4 regions of the Streptomyces longhuiensis genome follow, and region 1 is predicted to be linked to each of the others. Evidence: riboswitches for the same ligand, from Rfam matches in the RefSeq annotation. Region 1 holds a riboswitch; each other region holds the start of a gene.
What was found. Region 1 has a riboswitch for cyclic di-AMP ahead of LGI35_RS19965 (transglycosylase family protein). Riboswitches for the same ligand answer to the same signal wherever they lie in the genome.

Region 1 (4,192 bases):
CTGGCGCGGCGGGCTCATCATGCGGGGATTGCGCACGCTTCCGGTCGAGTTCACGCCGCATCAGGAGGGTTCGGACCGAGCCCCGTAACTGACGTTCCGTCAAGACTGTGACTTTCACGTGATCTCGGCTGCATCGACTTGTGACAAGCGTTCGACTCCCGCTACGTTCACCAGTCATCGCGGCACCACCCGCCGCAGCATTCCCCGAGCCCCCGAAAGGCGCATCCATGCTCACCGGGAACGGTCGTCACCGTCGCCCCCGCCAGGCTCCCGCGCTCATCGTCGCCGCGGGAGTGGCCGGCTCCGCCATCGCGATCCCCCTGCTCGGCGCGACCAGCGCGAGCGCCGCGTCGACGGCGACGTGGGACAAGCTCGCCGAGTGCGAGAGCGGCGGCTCCTGGAGCGCCGATCCGGGCAACGGCTATTACGGCGGGCTCCAGTTCTCGCAGGAGACCTGGGAGAACTACGGCGGCCTCGACTTCGCGCCGCGCGCCGACCAGGCCAGCCGCTCGCAGCAGATAGCCGTCGCCGAGAAGGTCCTCGACGACCAGGGCCCGCGGGCATGGCCGGTCTGCTCGGTCACCTCGGGCCTCACGGCGGACGACGCCGCGGCCGACGTCGACCCCGGGGCGGCCCTGCCGACCCCGTCCGCGTCCGCCGGTGACTCCGGCGGCGACGACGCGGCGAAGGGCGACACCGCGAAGGACGACGCGAGCGACGAGCCGGCGGACTCCGCCTCCTCGGGCGCGAAGGGCGACTCCCGAGAGAAGAATCACGACAAGTCGGGTGATACCGCAGGTAACACCGTGGATGACGTCAAGAGTGACAAGTCCGGTCAGGATGACTCGACTTCGACCTCCGGCACGCCGTCGTCGGAGGCCTCCGGCGACGCGGACGCCGCCACCGCGCCCGCTTCCGGCCGCCATCGCGGCGACGCCGCCGAGGACGACGCCGCGGGCTCCTCGCGCGCCGACGACAGCTCGGGCCGCCACGCCTCACGCGGCGGCGAAAGCGGCCGTAAGGGCGCGAATACGGACGAAGGCGCCTATACCGTGCGCGCCGGCGACAACCTCTGGGACATCGCCGACACCCATGACGTGGACGGTGGATGGGCCGCTCTGTACGCCGAGAACAAGAAGACGGTCGGCACCGACCCCGACCTCATCCTTCCTGGTCAGAGTCTGGATCTAGGACTCGAATCGGGCGAAAAGTAGAGGCAGTTCGGGCTTAATGTCCGCTTTGGCGAGAGTGAGAGATGGGTCTCAAAGGCCCTGATCGTCTTTGAAATCAGGGCGATCCGCTGCTTACGGTCATCACCGCTCGCCACAGCGGGCCCCGTCGGATGTCACGCCGAATCCTGCCAACTTCCGTACGGGAACAGTCGTCGCGTAAGCGCCGTAGGCAGGAGCGGGGGACCCAAGGTAAGTGCCGGCCCCGGCCGTCGAGAGACGGCCGACCGACCGGCTTGGGGTGAAGTCGCACGCAGGACGTGCGACCGGGCACTCATCCGGCCCGAACCCGACAGCTCACCTCGTAGGCGTCGGTGAGGGGATCTCTCGATGCTGTTTTCCAGCAAGGGCAAGCACCGCCGCCCGTCCAAGGCCGTCCGTGTCGCCACGCTCGCCGGTGTCGCCGGTGCCGCTGTCGCCGTTCCGCTGATGGGTGCCACCGGCGCTTCCGCCGCCACCGCCTCCGAGTGGGACGCGGTCGCACAGTGCGAGGCCGGCGGCAACTGGTCGATCAACACGGGCAACGGCTACTACGGCGGCCTCCAGTTCTCCTCGTCCACGTGGGCCGCGTACGGCGGCACCGCCTACGCCTCCACCGCCGACAAGGCCTCCAAGGCGCAGCAGATAGCCGTCGCCGAGAAGGTCCTGGCCAGCCAGGGCAAGGGTGCCTGGCCGAGCTGCGGCGTGGGCCTGTCCGCCGCCTCGACCGGCTCCGCCCCGGCCGCCGCCCCGCAGAAGCAGGAGCGCACCGAGCAGCCGACCACCCGCAGCCAGGAGCGCAAGGCGCCTGCCGCCCCGAAGCAGGAGTCGAAGAAGACCGTCGAGACCCCGGCCGGCAAGAAGGTCAAGAAGGGTGACGGCGAGTACAAGGTGAAGGCCGGCGACACCCTCAGCACCATCGCCGAGGCGCACGACACCAAGGGCGGCTGGGCGAAGCTCTTCAAGCTGAACAAGGACATCGTCGAGGACGCCGACCTGATCTACCCGGGCCAGCAGCTCCACCTCAAGTAAGCGGTAGAGGAGAGCGGCAGCCCTCAGGCCGCTCGGGTACCGGCTTTCGGCGGACGGCCGGTACCACGCCAGGTCCCCCCCAAGGACTCCCCGCCCCGGGTGCGCATTCCCCCGTCGCACCCGGGGCGGGGTTTTGGTGCGTGAGGGGTCCTGGTCCTTCGTCCGTCGTCGGCCGGGACTCTTTGTTCCGTTCGGAAACAATTCGCTCTCGGTTTGTCCACGGGCCGGTCGGTCGGCCGATCCGTGCCCCGGAGCCGGTTAGGCTCAGGTCTTGCCGGACCATGCGGCCCGGCGTAGTTGCGTCACATCCCAGAAGGAGATGCTCGTGCCGTCCATCGACGTCGTCGTAGCCCGGGAAATCCTGGACTCCCGAGGTAACCCCACGGTCGAGGTCGAGGTCGGCCTCGACGACGGCAGCACCGGTCGTGCCGCTGTCCCGTCCGGTGCGTCCACCGGCGCGTTCGAGGCCATCGAACTCCGCGACGGTGACCCGAACCGCTACCAGGGCAAGGGTGTCGAGAAGGCCGTCCTCGCCGTCATCGAGCAGATCGGCCCGGAGCTCGTCGGCTACGACGCCACCGAGCAGCGCCTGATCGACCAGGCGATGTTCGACCTGGACGCCACCGACAACAAGGGCTCGCTCGGCGCCAACGCCATCCTCGGCGTCTCCCTCGCCGTCGCGCACGCCGCCTCCGAGGCCAGCGACCTGCCGCTGTTCCGCTACCTCGGCGGTCCGAACGCGCACCTGCTGCCCGTCCCGATGATGAACATCCTCAACGGTGGGTCGCACGCCGACTCCAACGTCGACATCCAGGAGTTCATGATCGCGCCGATCGGCGCGGAGTCCTTCTCCGAGGCGCTTCGCTGGGGCGCCGAGGTCTACCACACCCTCAAGAAGGTGCTGAAGACCAAGGGCCTGTCGACCGGCCTGGGCGACGAGGGCGGCTTCGCCCCGAACCTCGGCTCGAACCGCGAGGCCCTCGACCTCATCGTCGAGGCCATCAAGCAGGCCGGTTACGTCCCCGGCGAGCAGATCGCGCTCGCGCTCGACGTCGCCGCGTCCGAGTTCTACAAGGACGGCAAGTACGAGTTCGAGGGCAAGTCCCGCTCGGCCGCCGAGATGACCGAGTACTACGAGGAGCTCGTCTCCGCGTACCCGCTGGTCTCCATCGAGGACCCGCTGTACGAGGACGACTGGGCCGGCTGGAACGTCATCACCGAGAAGCTGGGCGACAAGGTCCAGATCGTCGGCGACGACCTCTTCGTCACCAACCCCGAGCGCCTCGCCCGCGGCATCGAGGAGGGCTCCGCCAACGCCCTGCTCGTCAAGGTCAACCAGATCGGTTCGCTGACCGAGACCCTGGACGCCGTCGAGATGGCCCAGCGCAACGGCTTCAAGTGCATGATGTCCCACCGCTCCGGCGAGACCGAGGACGTCACCATCGCCGACCTCGCCGTCGCGGTGAACTGCGGCCAGATCAAGACCGGCGCCCCGGCCCGCTCGGACCGCGTCGCCAAGTACAACCAGCTCCTGCGCATCGAGGAGATCCTCGACGACGCCGCGGTCTACGCCGGCCGCTCGGCGTTCCCCCGCTTCAAGGGCTGAGCACGCCCTTAAGGCACTGCCTTAGGAAGCGTCGTACGTACGTCCCCGCACCCGGTCCCGTACCGTGTGCGGGGACGTACGCACGTAAAGGGGAGGCGTGAACATGGCCGGGAGAGTCCGGGACAGGGACCGTGACCGGTTCTCCACCGCGACCCGGCTGCGTCTGCTCGGCGAGCAGACCGCCGAGCGCGTCTACCGCTCCCAGACCAGACGCCAGGCCCGCCGCTCCCGCCTCACCGGTCGCGCGGCACTCCTGGCTCTCGTCCTGTGCACCCTGGTCGTCGCGCTCGCCTACCCCATAAGGCAGTACGTCTCCCAGCGCGGGGAGATCGCCGATCTCCAGCGC
Region 2 (4,192 bases), 3.6 Mb from region 1:
GTGTGGCCCGACATGACGGAGCACGGCTGGGAGACCGACGCCTGGCCGGACCTCTACCGGCAGGTCATGGCCGCCGACATCCTCGTGCTGGCCGGCCCGATCTGGCTGGGCGACAACGGCTCCGTGACGAAGCAGGTCATCGAACGTCTCTACGCCTGTTCCAGCCTCCTCAACGACGCAGGACAGTACGCCTACTACGGCCGCGTCGGCGGCTGCCTGATCACCGGCAACGAGGACGGCGTCAAACACTGTGCGATGAACGTCCTCTACAGCCTGCAACACCTGGGATACACCATCCCTCCCCAGGCCGACGCCGGATGGATCGGTGAGGCCGGCCCCGGCCCCTCCTACCTCGACCCGGGCTCCGGCGGCCCCGAGAACGACTTCACCAACCGCAACACCACGTTCATGACCTGGAACCTGCTGCACCTGGCCCGGGCATTGAAGGATCTCGGTGGCATCCCCGCCTACGGCAACCAGCGCACCGCCTGGGACGCCGGCTGCCGCCACGACTACGAGAACCCGGAGCACCGGTAACGCCACCCGTAGGGAAGCGGGCCACCTCGCCCCGGCGTCGGTCAGATGCCGTGCACGCATCGAGCGCCCGCACACCCCGGCACCAGCCGCCCGCCTCCCGCCTCCCGCCTCCCGCCAGCCCACCGCTCATCGGCACCCGAGGAAGCGGCCCGTCCCACGGCCCACCACGACGCGGCGCTTCCTGCCTCAAGACAGGAACGCGCCGCCCCCATAAGCCCGTTCGCGCTCGTGTGCAGAACGCCTTCGCCCGGATGAAGGTCTGATACATCCCGCGCGCCTGACGAATCACCGTCATGTTCCGTGCGCCCGAGTAGCTCCCTCTGTTACTGCGCTTCTTCGCGGCGGGCCTTCGGCTCGCGAGTCGGCAGAGGATTTCAGCAGGCTCCTCCGGATCCGGGCCGAGGACTTCACTGACATACGAGTAGCGATCGGAAACTGACTTCCCATCACACTCAGGCCTCTCCTGAGCTCACGCAAATCCTGCGCCGGCAAGATCTTCGGGTGCAAAGCCGGATCCCTCACCTGCCCACCCCAGGCACCCCGCGCGCCCGGCAGGTCGGGGCAGGAAGTGCACTCCGACGACGGAGCCCGCCGGCCTCACCTCAGTCGATCCTCAGTCGCCCCTCAGCCGAACCGCGCAAGGCCACGTCCAGGCACCACCCCGATCGAGGCCCGCCCATGAAGTGCGGCGGGGGCGACCCTCGGGTCGCACAACCGGGTCGGCACTGGTGCCGATATGTCCCTTTAGGCAGGAAAAGCGGCGTGGCGCTATGTCCATCTTTGCGACTAAAAATGCCTTTTAACATTATTGGCGCCCCATAGGCAGTTAAGCGTGCATCGAGCGTCATTCATGCGAAATATTGCGCTCTGATAGGTGATCGGGCTGCATTCCAACCCGCACCCCCTTCAGTGAACCGTGTCACACGAACGGACGCCGGCCCCGAGCTCTGCTGATGCCCTGCTTCCCTTCTGCGCGAAGAGGATTGGGCTTTTCGATCAAAGAGGGCGGCGGGTTCCGATCGCCGCACACAGGGCTCTCACATTTCGCGATCGCAATTCCGGTCTTGTTCCTTCCGCGCCTTCTCGCCTAATGTCACCGTCAATCCGGATGGAACGCCGAATCCTGCCGCTGTCCGGAATCCCTCCCACCCACACGGATACGCACGGCAGGAGCGGGGGACCCAGGTAAGCCGCCGATCCGGTTTCCGGAACGGCTCGGGGTGAAGTCGCACACATTGTGCGACCGGACATCTCCCGTCCGAACCCGACAGCTCACCTCGCAGGCGACGGAGAGGAATTCGTCATGCCCTCAAAGGGAAAGCACCGCCGCATCAAGTCCATCTCGCTCACCCGAGGGCTCGCCGCCGCGGGCACGGGCGCGGCCGTGCTCGCTCTCCCGGTGCTCGGCGCGACCACCGCCAGCGCGGCGCAGGCCGCCCCGGCCGCGAAGAGCGCCGCGGCCCCCGCGACGTACGTCGTCACCGCGGGCGACACCCTCAGCAAGATCGCCCGAGAGCACTCTCTGAGCGGCGGCTGGAAGAAGCTGTACCAGGACAACCGAGCCACCATCGGTGACAACCCGGGGCTGATCTACCCCGGTGCCAAGCTCACGCTCGGCAAGAAGAGCCCCGCCAAGCCCGCGGACACCAGGGCGTACGCCGAGCGGGCCGACCGCTCCGAGGTCCGGACCACTCTCGCCGCTGCCCCGGCGAAGAAGTCCTACACCAACGACCTCGACGGCTGGATCAAGGAGTCGCTCGACATCATGGCCCAGCACAAGATTCCCGGCACCTACGAGGGCATCCACCGCAACATCATGCGCGAGTCCTCCGGCAACCCGCTGGCCATCAACAACTGGGACTCCAACGCTGTCGCGGGAACCCCGTCCAAGGGACTCCTGCAGGTCATCGACCCCACGTTCATCGCCTACCACGTGCCCGGCACCTCGATGAACAGCTACGACCCGGTCGCCAACATCACCGCCGCATGCAACTACGCGGCCGACAAGTACGGCTCGATCGACAACGTGAACGGCGCGTACTGACAGTCGGTTCGGGCTCCCTCCCGCTCAGCACGGAGGACCCCTCGGTTCACTCCGCCTGAGCGGAAGCCCAGCAATGCCGGTTGAAGCGCATCGATGATGTGTGGCCCTGAAGTCCCGTAAGCACGAAGGGACTTCAGGGCCACTTTTGTGTCCTGTCCAACCCCTTGCGCGCCATCACCCCCGTGCATATCCTCCCGGCGAGTCGAAGCGCTTCGACGCCACGGAGAGAGAGACAGCATGGCAGACCCACACCCGGTCATCCCCGGGTTCCACCCGGACCCCAGCGTCTGCCGCGTCGGCGACGACTACTACCTGGCGTGCTCGAGCTTCGAGTACGTGCCCGGGGTGCCGCTCTTCCACAGCCGCGATCTGGTGCACTGGCGGCAGATCGGCAACGTCCTCGACCGGCCCGGCCAGCTGCGGCTGCCCTGGGACACACCCTCCTCGGCCGGGATCTACGCGCCGACGCTGCGCCACCACGACGGCCGCTTCTGGCTGATCACCACCAATGTGAGCGAGGGCGGCGGCAACCTGCTCGTCTCCGCCACCGACCCGGCGGGCCCCTGGTCGGACCCGGTCCCCCTGCCCGGTGTCCCCGGCATCGACCCGGATCTCGCCTGGGACGAGGACGGCGTGTGCTGGGTCACGGTCGCCGGGATCTCCCAGGTCCGTATCGACCCGTACACCGGCGAGACGTTCGGCGAACCGCGCCCTCTGTGGTCCGGCACGCCGGGCGCCAAGGCCCCGGAGGCGCCGCACCTGTACCACGTGGGCGACCATTGGTACCTGCTGATCGCCGAGGGCGGCACCGAGCGCGGGCATGCCGTCTCCGTGGCCCGCGGCCCCGCGCCCACCGGCCCCTTCGAACCGTGCCCGGCCAATCCTGTCCTGACCCACCGCAGCACCGACGAATCCGTCCAGAACACCGGCCACGCCGATCTGGTGCAAGCGCCCGACGGCACGTGGTGGATGGTGTTCCTCGGGGTGCGGCCGCGCGGCGGCACCCCTGGCTGGCACGTGCTCGGCCGCGAGACCTTCCTCGCGCCGGTCACCTGGGAGGACGGCTGGCCGGTCGTCGGACCGCCGGTGACGGCCGGGCCCGCCTCCGTCTCCGCCGAACCCTTCACGGACGACTTCGACGACGCCGATCTGCGGCCCTCCTGGATCTCGCTCCGCCACCGGTCCCCCCGGCACTGCACGACGAAGGAACGGCCGGGCCGGCTGACGCTCCACGCCCTCGGGGGCGGCCCCGACGCCGCCGACGTCACCTTCGTCGGCCACCGGCAGCAGCACCTGTCCTGCCGCGTCCGCGCCCACCTCGACCCGGCGGACGGCACCGGCGGCCTTGCGGTCCGGCTCGACGAACGGCATCACTACGAGATCGAGGCCGACGCCGCCGAGGTACGGGTGATCGCCCGCGTCGGACCGCTGCGCACCGTGGTGGCCTCCACGCCCCGGGCGACGGCCGGCGGGCCGCTCGTGATCGGCGTCGACGTGACCCCCACCCACACCCCACTCGACGCACGCACCGGCCCCGACACGCTCGCCTTCGGCGTCGAGGATCCGCACGGCACCTTCACCGCACTCGCGACCCTCGACGGCCGCTATCTG
Region 3 (4,192 bases), 3.5 Mb from region 1:
TGGCTCAATCGACGGTATGAGCCCTGCCCCTCCGGAGCCGGATCCGGAACCCACGGAGCTGCCCGCCGTCGCCCCGCAGCTGCGCGAACTCCGCCGCCGCGCCGCCCTGACCCTGGAGGCCGCGGCCCGCGCCGCCGGGCTCTCGCCCGCGCACCTCTCCCGCCTGGAGACGGGCCGCCGCCAGCCCTCGCTCCCCATGCTGCTCGCACTCGCCCGCACCTACGGTACGACGGTCTCCGAGCTCCTGGGCGAGACGCCCGCCGACAGGGACGCCGTCGTGCGCTCCGCCGACATGGAGCCCACCGAGGCGGGCGGCTGGATCTACCGGCAGGCGGGCGCCCCGGGGCGCGGCATGCAGGCCCTGCGCGTGCATGTGCCGTTCGGCGCCCAGGGCGACATCGTGCGGGTCCACCCCGGTGAGGAGTGGCTGTACGTGCTCGAAGGGCGGCTGCGGCTGCGCCTCGGGGACACCGCGTACGCGCTCGCGCCGGGGGACAGCGCGCACTTCGACTCGCTCACCCCGCACCGGATCGCCGCCGCCGACCGCGACGGCGCCGAGCTCCTCTTCGTACACACCCTGCTGCAGAGCCCGTCCGCCGCGCTGTGTCTCGGCCCGGCGACGAGCGGCGGCGAACAGATCCAGGGAGGCCTTCGATGAACGCAGAGCCGAACGACATGACCGAGCCGCAGCGGCAGCCCGCCCGGCGTGACGTGGAGGACAAGCTTCCGCGCGGCATCTGGGTGCGGCTGCTCGTCTACGTCTTCGCCGGGCACATCGTCGCGGCCTTCATCTATCTGCTGTTCACGCTGGGGGCGTCGCGCGGGTGACGTGCCCCGCGCGTGGCCGGTGAGTCTCAGTCGAGGAGGCGCTCGCGCAGCCGCTCGCGCCGGGCGGGGGACAGCTTGAGGCCCTCCTCCAGGTAGCGGTCCGTGGAGCCCCAGGTCTGCGCGACCTGCTCGAAGGCGGCCGCCAGATACGAGGCGCGGGCGTCGAACAGCGGGCTCAGCAGCTCCATGACCTCGGGGGACATCGCGTCCTTCGAGGCACTGCTGCGGTGCACCTTGTAGCGGCGGTGCGTCGCGTTCGACTCCAGGTAGTCCGCCTCGATGGCGTCGCGCTCCACACCCACGGCCAGGAGCGTGACCGCTATCGACAGGCCCGCGCGGTCCTTGCCGGCCGCGCAGTGCATGAGCGCCGGCACGCTGTCCTCGGCGAGGGAGTGCAGGACCTGGCTGTGCTCGGCGGTGCGCTCCGTGATGATCGCCCGGTACGACGTGATCATCCGGTTCGCGGCCTGGCCCTCGGCGAGGGCGGCGCGCAGGTCGTCGAGGTTGCCGTCGCGCACCATCTGCCAGAACTCGGCGCCGTCCGCCGGGTCGGTCAGCGGCAGATTCACGTTCCGTACGCCGGGCAGCGTGACGTCGGGGCCTTCGAGCCGCTGGTCGGCGGCGTTGCGGAAGTCGAAGATCGTGTGCAGCCCGAGCGAGGAGAGGAACGCGGCGTCCTCGTCCGTGGCGTGCGCGAGGTGACCACTGCGGAACAGCACGCCCTGCTTGACCCGCCGGCCGTCCACGGTCGGGAGACCACCGACATCGCGGAAGTTGCGCACTCCGGCCAACTCGGGCTCGGTGGACGGGACCTGCTGCGTCACGGGGGCTCCTCCCGGTCGGCCGCGGCGCTGCTCGCTGCGGGCGACTTCGACGATACGACATGGCTGCCAGGGGCAACCATGTGAGCGGAGGCTGATGATTTCACGCTAAATGCCCGAAATGAGACTGAAAGCAGGCAATCGCGCCTTACGGAATAACTAAGCCTGAAATGAGGCCATATGGTGGTCGATGGGTGAGCAGGGTCATAGCGGTGACCGTGTGTGGCGGTGGGGCCGAATGAATTCCCCGTAGGTAACGCAGTTGCAAAGATCGTGAATCGACGGAGCGTGACGGCCTTTTCCGGAAAGGATCATTCAAGGATCAAGAACCGGAATGCCCAGGGGAATTCGCGGCTTGTCCCCGCGCTCCCCGCTCGCTTACGTTCGGCGCAATCCGGACGGACCGCCTAATCCTGCCGCCGCCCGGAATCCGCACATCGATCCGTGCTCGGCAGGAGCGGGGGACCCAGGTGGACCGCCGTTTCCGGAACACCGGAAGCGGCTCGGGGTGAAGCCGTGCCCGAAAGGGCGCGGCCGGGCAACTCCAGCCCGAACCCGACAGCTCACCTCGCAGGCGACGGAGAGGAAACCCCCATGCCCGCGAAGGGTAAGCACCGCCGTCCCAAGTCCCAGGGCTTCGCACGCACGCTCGTCGTCGCCGGAGTGGGCGGCGCCGCGCTCGCGCTGCCGCTGGTGGGTGCCGCCGGCGCCCACGCCGCGACTCCCGCGGCCGCCCACTCGGTCGTCCAGGCCGCGGCCGCTCCCGCCGCCGCCACGACCTACGTCGTCAAGAGCGGGGACACCCTTTCGAAGATCGCCGACGCGCAGCACGTCAGCGGCGGCTGGAAGAAGCTCTACTCCGACAACCGCTCGGTCGTCGGCAGCAACCCGTCCCTGATCCACCCGGGCCTGAAGCTGACGATCGGCCAGAAGGCCGCGGCCCCCGCCGCGAAGTCCCCGGCCACCGCCACGCAGGCCTCCGCACCCAAGGCCGCCACCGGCTCCGGCTACGCGCTGCCCGTCCAGAGCGCCTCCGTCGGCACGGCGTACAAGACCGCGGGCAGCATGTGGTCCAGCGGCTACCACACCGGTGTCGACTTCGTGGTCCCGACGGGCACCCCGCTCAAGGCCATAGCCGCGGGCACCGTCGTGTCGGCCGGTCTTGACGGTGCGTACGGCAACGAGGTCGTCATCCAGCACGCCGACGGCAAGTACTCGCAGTACGCCCACATGTCGTCCCTCTCCGTCTCCTCCGGGCAGACCGTGACCGGGGGCCAGCAGATCGGCCTCTCCGGCGCGACCGGCAACGTCACGGGACCGCACCTGCACTTCGAGATCCGCACCACCCCGAGCTACGGCTCGGACGTGGACCCGATCGCGTACCTCCGTGCGCACGGGGTCTCGATCTGACCCCGACGATGTGACGTCGCTCCGACCCTGACGGTGTGACGTGCGGGTGTCTCGTCGAGGCGTGAGGTGAAGGGGCGGGTCCGGTTCCGGGCCCGCCCCTTCGTCGTGCCCCTCCGTCGTGTCCCGTCGTATTCCTGAAATCGCGGAACTGACCGGGTGGGCTATATCACCACCCGTCAACCCCTTCCTACGGTCGCGTAGGTCACATCGCAGGGTGAAAGATGTGTGGTCGTGGCAAACGAATCGAGATCACTCAGCGGCGGCACGATTCGGTCCTACGCGGCGGTGGGGGACAGCTTCACCGAAGGCGTCGGGGACCCCGGTCCCGACGGGGCCTTCGTGGGCTGGGCCGACCGTCTCGCCGTCCTCCTGGACGACCGGACCCCCGAGCACTCCTTCCGGTACGCGAACCTCGCCGTGCGCGGCAAGCTCCTCGACCAGATCGTGGAGGACCAGCTCCCGCGGGCCGTCGAACTCGCCCCGGACCTGGTGACCTTCGCCGCCGGCGGCAACGACATCATCCGTCCCGGCACCGACCCCGACGACGTCGCCGAGCGCTTCGAGAAGGCCGTGGCCCGGCTGACCTCCGCCGTCGGCACGGTCATGGTGACCACCGGCTTCGACACCCGGGACGTCCCGGTCCTCAAGCATCTGCGCGGCAAGATAGCGACGTACAACGGACATGTGCGCGCGGTCGCCGACCGCTACGGCTGCCCGGTGCTCGACCTGTGGTCCCTCAAGACCGTCCAGGACCGTCGTGCTTGGGACGACGACCGGCTGCACCTCTCGCCCGAGGGGCACACGCGGGTCGCGCTGCGGGCGGGGCAGGCGCTCGGCGTCGAGGTACCGGCGGACCCGGACCAGCCGTGGCCGGCGCAGCCGCCGCGCGGCACGCTGGAGGTGCGGCGCGACGACATCCACTGGGCGCGGGAGTTCCTGGTCCCGTGGATCGGCCGACGGCTGCGCGGTGAGTCGTCCGGGGACCATGTGGCGGCGAAGCGGCCGGATCTGCTGCCGCTCTGACAGCAGCCGCGCGCGTCATGGGGGAGCTTGCCCTTGGGGGCGGCTCCCCCGCGTCATTTCCACGCGGTCACGTCGGGCTCCGTTCGGGGCCCGACGTCGCGGCGCCGTCA
Region 4 (4,192 bases), 2.3 Mb from region 1:
TCTTGCGCGCAATCGGCGTCCTGACCGAGACCCAGGAAATGGTGCGCAGGCTCAGCAAGGATGCCGAGCCCGACATCGAGACCGAGGACGCCCAGCTCGGGCGCCTGGTGACAGAGGTGTTCCCCTCCATCGAGATCCCGGCGGAATCGAGCGTGGAGGAGGCGGCGGAGGCCACCATCGCGGCACTGATGCCGGTGACGATCTCCCTGGTGGGCGCGTTCGCGTTCCTCTTCTCCGAGCTCGCCGAGGTGCACGACTCGGGCCGGACGGACATCAAGACCGCCGACCTCCTGCAACACCTCGCGCTGCGCCTGTCCAGGTCGGACGACGACGACCAGTAGCCACGACACAGGAGAACGAAGCAGGGGGTCGGCCGGCGCCTCGGGCGCGGGCCGGCCCCTTTTCGTGCCCTCGCGTCCCGAGCACCCCCTGCCGCGCTTCTCGCAGCCTGCCTCCCCTTTTTCGCGCGACTCGCCGCCTGATCCCTCTTTTCGCGCTCCTCGCAGCCCGATCCCTTCTTCTCGCGCTTCTCACGGCCCGATCCCTACCGGCGATCCGTACGTCCTGTACATTTTTTACAGAAGCAGCGACAGAGTTCCGCGCTCACGGAGGCATGTGCCATGAACCGACCTTCCGCCCGCTACGTCCTGCCCGAGTTCACCGAGCGCACCTCGGCCGGGCACCGCACCCTCGATCCGTACTCCAAGCTCCTGGAGGAGCGGATCGTCTTCCTGGGGACGCCGATCGACGACACCTCCGCGAACGATGTGATGGCGCAGTTCATGCACCTCGAGTACGCCGCGCCGGACCGGGACATCTCGCTGTACATCAATTCCCCCGGCGGCTCGTTCAGTGCGATGACGGCGATCTACGACACGATCCGGTTCGTCAGCTGCGAGGTCGAGACCGTGTGCCTCGGGCAGGCCGCCTCCGCCGCCGCCGTGCTCCTGGCGGCCGGGACGCCAGGCAAGCGGGCCATGCTGCCCGGCGCGCGCGTGGTGATCCATCAGCCGGGGCTGCCCGAGCCCGCGCAGGGCCAGCCGAGCGACCTGGAGATCCAGGCCCGCGAACTGGTGCGTATGCGCGCCCAGCTGGAGGAGCTGCTCGCGCGGCACACCGGGCAGAACCGGGAGCGCATCGCCGCCGACATCGAGCGGGACACGATCCTCCGGGCTCAGGACGCCGTGGAGTACGGGCTCGTGGACCGGGTCATCGGCAACCGCAAGACGTCCGGTTCGGCCCCCGGCGCCAGGTGAGCGGGCGATGCTGCCGCCCGAACTGCCCCCGCTGCCCGCACTGACGCGCGCCGAGTGCGAACTCCTCGACCGCTATCTGGAGGTGGTCGACCTGCTCGGCAGGATCAACCCGGCACGGAGCGACCACACGTATGGCGGACTGCGCGCCGCGCAAGCGCTCGTCGGCAGGGCGACGGCTCTCAGGGACGCCCTGACGCTCATGCATCAGCGGGGCGAGAGTGAGGTCCACGCGACGACGCTGGCTCGGGCTCTACGGGTCCTGGACGGAGAAAGGAGGGCACAACGGGTCACGGTTCCGCCTGAGTCGGTCAATTGACGGTGCGTTTCGAGACCCGAGCGATCGAGGCGAACTGTCCGGACCCGGCCCGAAACGGACCAGAAGAGGTACCCACATACGGAGTAGCCGGTACTAGCACTTGGGAACCGGAAAAGTTGCGCGGAGCGCCTACGCGAAGTCCGAGATTCCGCCTTCCGCTGCAGGTGCGGGCGTCGTCGGGACCCTCGCACCAGGCTGGAAAGGTGTGCTGTCCACCCGAACAGGCCAGTCGTGAGGACACTCACTCAACGCCGATTCGGCGCTGCGTTCGCGCCGTTCGTGCGTGAAGATCCCTTCCGACGACAAGCCCCCGCCACCGCGGCGGGGCGGTCCGTGCGGACGCCGAGTCCTGCCGCCGTACGGATGCCAGGTCGACAGGAGTGGATCGGCAGGAGTGGAGGACCCGAGCACGACGGGCCGCCGGAGCTGTTTTCCGGGCCGGCCCTTGGGGTGAAGCCGCACATCGCGGCCGGGCAACTTCGCCAGCCCGAATCCGACAGGTCATCCTTCACAGGCGGCTGACGAAGGGTTGCGCATGACTGCGCTCAATCGTGTCCCGTCGCTGCTCGCCCGTGCCGGAACCGCCTCGGCCCTCACGCTCGCCGTAGCGGGTGGCAGCCTGCTGGTCCCCGGAGCCGTGCCCGAAGCGGAAGCCGCGCCGCCGGCGACGAAAGCACTCCAGATCGCGGCCTCCAAGAAGGGAAGCCCCTACCGGTGGGGCGCCACAGGGCCGCGCACGTTCGACTGCTCGGGCCTGACGCTCTACTCGTTCAAGGCTGCGGGCAAGAAGCTGCCCCGCACCGCCGCCCAGCAGTACAACAAGACCCGTCATGTCTCCGCGTCCCATCGAAAACGCGGTGACCTGGTCTTCTTCCACTCGGGCCGCGGCGTCTACCACGTCGGTATCTACGCCGGGAAGGGAAAGATCTGGCACTCGCCGAAGACCGGTGACGTGGTGCGGCTCCAGAGGATCTGGACGAGGAGCGTCTGGTACGGGCGCGTGCGCTAGCGACGCCTGACGGGTCCCCGGGCGCCCTGGGGACCCGTCAGGCGCCACAGAGTGCTCACGCCCGCCCGTCCGCCTCGGAACCGCGTGATGGGGTACTCGTGGTCGTATGGACGAGGACCGAACGGCAGGCGACGAGGACGCCCCACGCGACCCGGGCCCGCCGAGCGACGGCCGGGACCGGCACGAGACGCCGCTGGAGCGCGCGGACCGGAATTTCGGCGAGCTGCTCCAAGAGCTCAGAGTCACCCAGACGGGCGTGCAGATCCTCTTCGCGTTCCTGCTGACGCTGGCGTTCACTCCTCGGTTCCCGTCGCTGGATGCCGTGCAGCGCGCGACCTACGTCGCGACGCTGCTGCTCGCGGTGCTCGCCGCCGCGCTGTTCACGGCGCCCGCGGCGCTGCACCGCGCGCTGTTCGGGCGTGGTGCCAAGCCGCAGATCGTGCAGATGTCCTCGCGGCTCGCCACGGCCGGCCTGAGCGTTCTGGTGCTCGCCCTGACCGGGTCCGTGCTGCTCGTCGTGGATGTCACGGCGGGGCGTGCGGCGGGGATCGCTGCGGGGGCGGGCACGTTCGCGGTCTGTGCGGGTCTGTGGGGTGTGCTGCCGCGTCTGGTGCGACGCTCGCTCACCCGGGCGCAGGAGGGGACGGACACTCCGTCCCCGTAACCGCCTGCACGCCCGCCGGCCTTCACACCTGCCGTCCCTCACGCCTGCCGGCCTTCACACCTGTTGGGCAGGAACCGTCCACGGCAGGGCGATCCATACGGTCTTGCCGCCTTCGGGGGTGGGCCTGACCGACAGGCTTCCGCCGCACTCGGCGGTCAGCCAGCGGATGATCACCATGCCGCGCCCGTTGTCCTGCTGGACGGCGGCCGGGAGCCGCTTCGGGTGGCGCGGGTGGCTGTCCGTGACCCCGATGCGCAGGTGTTCGTCGCGCTCCAGCTGCACGTCGACCTTGAAGACGGGCGACTGTCCGCGGGTGTGCATCACGGCGTTCGTGGCGAGTTCGGAGACGATGAGCCGGACCGTGTCCGCTGCTTCCGCGTCGCGCGGCATACCCCATTCGGCGAGTACGTCGCTGACATATGTGCGGGCCGAGGAGACCGAGGCGGGATCGCTCGGCAGAGTGACGGATGCTTCCTGGTGATCTGCCATGGCGACGTCGTCCCTTTTTTCGCCGGGGCCTGAATCCGACACATGGCGGATGACTCGAGGCGACCCCCGGACTGGTGCTTCGCGCCAGAGTGCCACTCCCGCCCGGCCAACGGAGCCGATCCCCCGAGATATGCATATATCTGTCGCTCGAAGCGGTGAACTCTGCGCCACTGGACCGCATTTGGGCGTACACCGCCGACTTCCTCTACCGTCGGCTCAGAACACCGATCCGCCGGGCCGGAAGGAGCCGGGCCGGAGGTCCGAGGAGACAGGATGAAACACGGTCCGGCGGTGCGCCGCCGCAGGCTCGGCGCGGAGCTGCGCGCGCTGCGTGCCCGTGCGGGGCTCACAAGTGGCGAGACAGCCCGGCTCGTCGGCTGGCACCAGTCGAAAGTGAGCCGTATCGAGACCGGGCGCAGCGGCGTGAAAGCGTCGGACGTGCGCCTCCTGCTCGACGC

Region 2: another riboswitch for cyclic di-AMP. It lies ahead of LGI35_RS03425 (transglycosylase SLT domain-containing protein); the one in region 1 lies ahead of LGI35_RS19965 (transglycosylase family protein).
Region 3: another riboswitch for cyclic di-AMP. It lies ahead of LGI35_RS35555 (M23 family metallopeptidase); the one in region 1 lies ahead of LGI35_RS19965 (transglycosylase family protein).
Region 4: another riboswitch for cyclic di-AMP. It lies ahead of LGI35_RS09460 (C40 family peptidase); the one in region 1 lies ahead of LGI35_RS19965 (transglycosylase family protein).

The regions. Positions count from the first base shown of each region.
Region 1 covers NZ_CP085173.1:4,306,640-4,310,831, reverse strand. Annotated here, with positions in the region: gene LGI35_RS19975 (cytochrome P450 family protein) at 1-88, shown strand, start outside; gene LGI35_RS19970 (transglycosylase family protein) at 228-1,214, shown strand; cyclic di-AMP (ydaO/yuaA leader) riboswitch at 1,384-1,555, shown strand; gene LGI35_RS19965 (transglycosylase family protein) at 1,560-2,240, shown strand; gene eno (phosphopyruvate hydratase) at 2,560-3,846, shown strand; gene LGI35_RS19955 (FtsB family cell division protein) at 3,950-4,192, shown strand, end outside.
Region 2 covers NZ_CP085173.1:699,131-703,322, forward strand. Annotated here, with positions in the region: gene LGI35_RS03420 (flavodoxin family protein) at 1-537, shown strand, start outside; cyclic di-AMP (ydaO/yuaA leader) riboswitch at 1,674-1,838, shown strand; gene LGI35_RS03425 (transglycosylase SLT domain-containing protein) at 1,841-2,581, shown strand; gene LGI35_RS03430 (glycoside hydrolase family 43 protein) at 2,819-4,192, shown strand, end outside.
Region 3 covers NZ_CP085173.1:7,799,749-7,803,940, forward strand. Annotated here, with positions in the region: gene LGI35_RS35540 (helix-turn-helix domain-containing protein) at 17-658, shown strand; gene LGI35_RS35545 (DUF6126 family protein) at 655-828, shown strand; gene LGI35_RS35550 (tyrosine-protein phosphatase) at 855-1,652, opposite strand; cyclic di-AMP (ydaO/yuaA leader) riboswitch at 2,060-2,241, shown strand; gene LGI35_RS35555 (M23 family metallopeptidase) at 2,244-3,059, shown strand; gene LGI35_RS35560 (SGNH/GDSL hydrolase family protein) at 3,291-4,082, shown strand; gene LGI35_RS35565 (TetR/AcrR family transcriptional regulator) at 4,190-4,192, opposite strand, start outside.
Region 4 covers NZ_CP085173.1:1,998,717-2,002,908, forward strand. Annotated here, with positions in the region: gene LGI35_RS09445 (hypothetical protein) at 1-341, shown strand, start outside; gene LGI35_RS09450 (ATP-dependent Clp protease proteolytic subunit) at 621-1,256, shown strand; gene LGI35_RS09455 (hypothetical protein) at 1,264-1,572, shown strand; cyclic di-AMP (ydaO/yuaA leader) riboswitch at 1,927-2,104, shown strand; gene LGI35_RS09460 (C40 family peptidase) at 2,108-2,581, shown strand; gene LGI35_RS09465 (DUF6328 family protein) at 2,688-3,245, shown strand; gene LGI35_RS09470 (ATP-binding protein) at 3,300-3,734, opposite strand; gene LGI35_RS09475 (helix-turn-helix domain-containing protein) at 4,008-4,192, shown strand, end outside.